One region of the uncultured Cellulomonas sp. genome, then DNA from elsewhere that is predicted to be linked to it. Evidence: predicted binding sites of a transcription regulator. Region 1 holds the regulator's gene; the other holds the start of a gene.
The links. The regulator HspR, encoded in region 1, represses chaperone genes until heat shock. The targets are predictions, from matches to a motif close to AAGTTGAGTCNNNNNGACTCAACTT.
Positions count from the first base shown of each region.

Region 2: a site for HspR is predicted at 986-1,010, ahead of clpB (ATP-dependent chaperone ClpB). Genes of this name have one in related genera too.

Region 1 is NZ_CAURTV010000123.1:2,040-4,235, forward strand. It holds gene RYN42_RS18080 (hypothetical protein) at 1-663, opposite strand, end outside; gene RYN42_RS18085 (heat shock protein transcriptional repressor HspR) at 723-1,142, opposite strand; gene RYN42_RS18090 (DnaJ C-terminal domain-containing protein) at 1,145-2,110, opposite strand; gene grpE (nucleotide exchange factor GrpE) at 2,193-2,196, opposite strand, start outside.
Region 2 is NZ_CAURTV010000003.1:7,881-10,076, reverse strand. It holds gene clpB (ATP-dependent chaperone ClpB) at 1-941, opposite strand, end outside; gene RYN42_RS01515 (alpha/beta hydrolase) at 1,043-1,975, shown strand; gene RYN42_RS01510 (VOC family protein) at 2,022-2,196, shown strand, end outside.

The DNA of each region.
Region 1 (2,196 bases):
GACCAGGTTGGCGACGTCGCGGCCGGCCGAGGAGTTGATGACGCTCGTGCGCGGCTCGGCGTACTGGTACGACAGCGCGGAGACGAAGCTCGTCGACGCGGTGCCCTGGGTCGCCGTCAGGTTGAGGACGACCGCGACCGTGTGGTCCGGGAGCTCGTCGAGCAGGAACCGCGCGACCTCGCCGGGTCCCAGCGGGCCCTCCGCGTCCTCGCGGGTGTCGATGACGCGGGTGGGCTCCACCGGCACCAGCCGACCGGGCGCGGTCAGGCGCACGCTGCGGTCCTGCGCGACGTCCTCGCCGTTGCCGCCCAGCCAGAAGCCCGACCCCGACTCGACGTCGGTGCCGGCACCGCCGTAGCGGGGGCCGTAGAAGCCGGACGGGTCCGTGGTACGGGTGGTGGCGCTCATGTTGGCGCAGGTCACAGGGATCGCGAACGACCCGTCGGCCGCCGACGTCGCGCTGGCGACCACGCCCTGGCCGGCCCACTCCGCGATGCCGACGACCTCGACGAGCATGCCGGGCAGCGCGACGCCCGTGTGCTCGTCGGTCACGGTGCCGTGCACGGTGCCGCAGCTCGCGGCGGAGGCCGCCGTGGCGAGCGGGACGGCCGACGCGGCCAGGACGACGGACAGGAGGGCGGACGCCCAGACGGTGCGCTTCACGGCAGTCACCGTAGCGGCGCAGACCGTCGCCGCGCCGGTCGTTCACCCGCGCGGCATGCTCAGCGCGACGGCCGCCAGAGGACGACGGCCCCGCGGTCCGTGGTCGCCGTCGCGCGGCGGCTGCGGGACGGCGTGCGGTTGACGGCGACGACGTCGCCGCGGGGGTCGGCCGTGAAGATGCGACGGCCGGGCTCGACGAACGCGCGCAGGTACTCGACCTGCCGCCTCAGTCCCTCCAGCTCCGCCTCGAGTTCGAGGATCCGCTTGATCCCCGCCAGGTTGACGCCCTCGTCCTGGGACAGCCGCTGCACCTCGCGCAGGGTCGCGATGTCTCGCAGCGAGTAGCGCCGACCGCGGCCGCTCGCGCGGCTGGGGCTGACGAGGCCGAGCCGGTCGTACTGGCGCAGGGTCTGCGGGTGCATGCCGGCCAGCTCGGCCGCGACCGAGATGACGTAGACCTTGGCGTCCTCGGCAGGCATGGCTACGTCTTCGCCGCGTCGAGCAGGTCGGCGCGCACGTCCTCACCGGAGGTCGCGATGCCGAACGCCTGGACGGCCTCCCGCGCGGCGCTGTTGAGCCGCTGGGGCACGACGACCTGGACCAGGATGAGCAGGTCGCCCTTGGTGCCGGGGACGCCCTTGCCCTTGACGCGCAGCACACGGCCGGACGGCGTGCCCTCGGGCACGCGGACGCGGACGGTGGACCCGTCGAGCGTCGGCACCTCGATGGTGGCGCCCAGCGCGGCCTCGTCGAACGCGACCGGGACCGTCATGCGCAGGTTGTCGCCGTCGATCGAGAAGACCGGGTGCGGGGTGACGCGGACGGTGATGACCAGGTCGCCCGCAGGGCCGCCGCGCTCGCCGGGACGGCCCTTGCCGCGCAGCCGGATCTTCTGGCCGTCGCGGACGCCCGCGGGGATCCGCGCGTTGATGGTGCGACCCTCGACCGTCAGCGAGACCGTCGACCCCTCGACCGCCTGCCGGAAGGGCAGCGTGGCGCTGGTGGCCAGGTCGACGCCCTGCTGCGGTCCTGGCGCGAAGCCGCCGCCGGCGTTGCCGAACAGGCCGCCGAGGATGTCCTCGAAGCCCGCGGCACCACCGGGGGCGTTGGTGTACCGCACCCGGCCGCCCTGCTGACCACCGAACATGCCGCCGAACACGTCCTCGAACCCGGCGGTGCCGCCGCGCCCGGGGGAGGTGAACCGCGGGCCGCCCGCCATCGCGCGCAGCTGGTCGTACTGGCCGCGCTGCTCGGTGTCCGACAGGACCGCGTAGGCCTCGCCGACGTCCTTGAACCGTGCCTCGGCCTTCGCGTCACCCGGGTTGTGGTCGGGGTGCATCTGCCGCGCGAGCTTGCGGTAGGCCTTCTTGATGGTGGCGGCGTCGGCGTCCTTGGGCACGCCGAGGACGGAGTAGAAGTCCTTCTCGAGCCAGTCCTGTCCGGTCACGCCGCCTCCTTCCTTCGAGTGTTCGTAGCGTCCGAGCAGATGTGGGCCCTGACCCGCACCTGCTCGGACGCTACTGGGGTTTCTAC
Region 2 (2,196 bases), on a different contig from region 1:
GCCCCCACCAGGCGCAGCTCGCCGCGCGCCAGCATGGGCTTGAGCATGTTGCCCGCGTCCATGGCGCCCTCGGACCCGGCACCCGCACCGACGACCGTGTGCAGCTCGTCGATGAAGGTGACGACCTGCCCGTTCGAGCCGGTGATCTCCGCAAGCACGGCCTTGAGCCGCTCCTCGAACTCGCCGCGGTACTTGGCGCCGGCCACCATGGCGGCCAGGTCGAGCGCGACCAGCTTCTTGCCCCGCAGCGACTCGGGGACGTCCCCGGCGACGATCCGCTGCGCGAGGCCCTCGACGACGGCGGTCTTGCCGACGCCGGGCTCCCCGATGAGGACGGGGTTGTTCTTGGTGCGCCGGGACAGCACCTGCACGACGCGGCGGATCTCGGCGTCGCGGCCGATCACCGGGTCGAGCTTGCCGTCGCGGGCGCGCTGCGTGAGGTCCATGCCGTACTGCTCGAGCGCCTTGTACGTGCCCTCCGGGTTGGGGCTGGTCACGCGCGCGGACCCGCGGACCGCCGGCAGCGCCGCTGCGAGCGCGTCACGGGAGGCACCCTGCGCGCGCAGGGCGTCGGCGACGCCGGACTGGCCGGTGGCGAGCCCGAGCAGCAGGTGCTCGGTGGAGACGTAGTCGTCCCCGAGCGAGCGCGCCTCCGACGACGCGGCCTCGAGCGCGGTGGACGTGGCGCGGGACGCCGACGGCTGCGCGACCGCCGAGCCGCTGGCGGTCGGCAGGTTCACGAGCATCCCGCGGACGGCACGGCCGAGCGCACCGCGGTCCGCGCCGACGGCGTCGAGAAGTCCGTTGGACACCCCACCCTCCTGCTGCAGCAGGGCGTTGAGCAGGTGGGCCGGCTCGAGCTGGGGGTTGCCGGCGGCCGACGCCTGCTGGATGGCGTCGCCCAGGGCCTCCTGGGACCGGGTGGTGAACTTGGCGTCCACGTGACCTCCTGAGTTGTCGTGTCTGCTCGGCGCAACGACGTCCAGAGTTGAGTCTATTCCGCTCAAGTCTCTCCGGCACCCTGCGTGACACCATCGGCGTCATGGACGACGACGTGCTGCCCGGCTGGACCGCTCAGACCCTCCCGCTGCGGCCCGACGGCCGGACCCCGGACCCCGTCGCGACCCTCGTCCACCGCACCGGCACCGCCAGCCGCCGCGCCCTGCTCTACGTGCACGGGTTCGTCGACTACTTCTTCCAGACGCAGTTCGCCGACGCCCTGGCCGCCCACGGGTACGACGTCTACGCACTCGACCTGCGCGACTACGGGCGGTCGATCCGCGACGGCCGACCGGCCAACCACATCACCGACCTGGGTGCGTACGCGGAGGACATCGACGCCGCGATCCGGATCATCCGCGCCGAGCACGACCAGGTGGTCCTGCTGGGCCACTCGATGGGCGGGCTCGTCACGTCCTTGTGGGCCGACGCCCGCCGGGGCGAGGGCCTCGTCGACGCGCTGGTGCTGAACAGCCCGTGGCTGGACCTGCGCGGCTCGTGGTTCGAGCGCCGGGTCTTCACGGCCGTGCTGGACCGCGTGGGGCGGGTGGCCCCGGACCTCGTCGTCGGCAAGATCGGTCCGTTCTACGGGCGCGCGCTGCACGAGGGCACCGGCGGCGAGTGGGCGTACGACCTCGCGTGGAAGCCGCACGACGGCTTCCCGGCCCGCGCCGGGTTCGCCCGGGCCGTCCGTCGCGGGCACGCGCGGGTCGCCCGCGGCCTGGCCGTCGACGTGCCGGTGCTGGTCCTGGCCTCCGACGCCTCCGGTCCCGACGACGCCTGGCACGACGCCCTGCTCACCACCGACTCGGTGCTGGACGTCGCGCACATCAAGGAACGCGCGCCCCTGCTCGGGCCCGACGTCACGTTCGTCGAGATCCCCGGCGGAGCGCACGACCTGGCCCTGTCCCCCACGCCCGCCCGGGACACGTACGTCGCCGAGGTGCTCGCGTTCCTGGACGCCCGGCTGCCCTGACCTCGAGCGATGGCGGCCGGCAGGGGCACGGTGTTGGGTGTGTCCCATGACCACACATCGCGAGGCGTGGCCCACCGGCACCCCGGCCTGGGCGGACATCACGGTGCCGGACGTCGCCGTCGCCCGTGCGTTCTACGGCCCCCTGCTCGGGTGGGAGTTCGAGGTGGGCGGCCCTGAGCTCGGGTTCTACACCCAGGCGCTCGTCGACGGGCGCCGCGTGG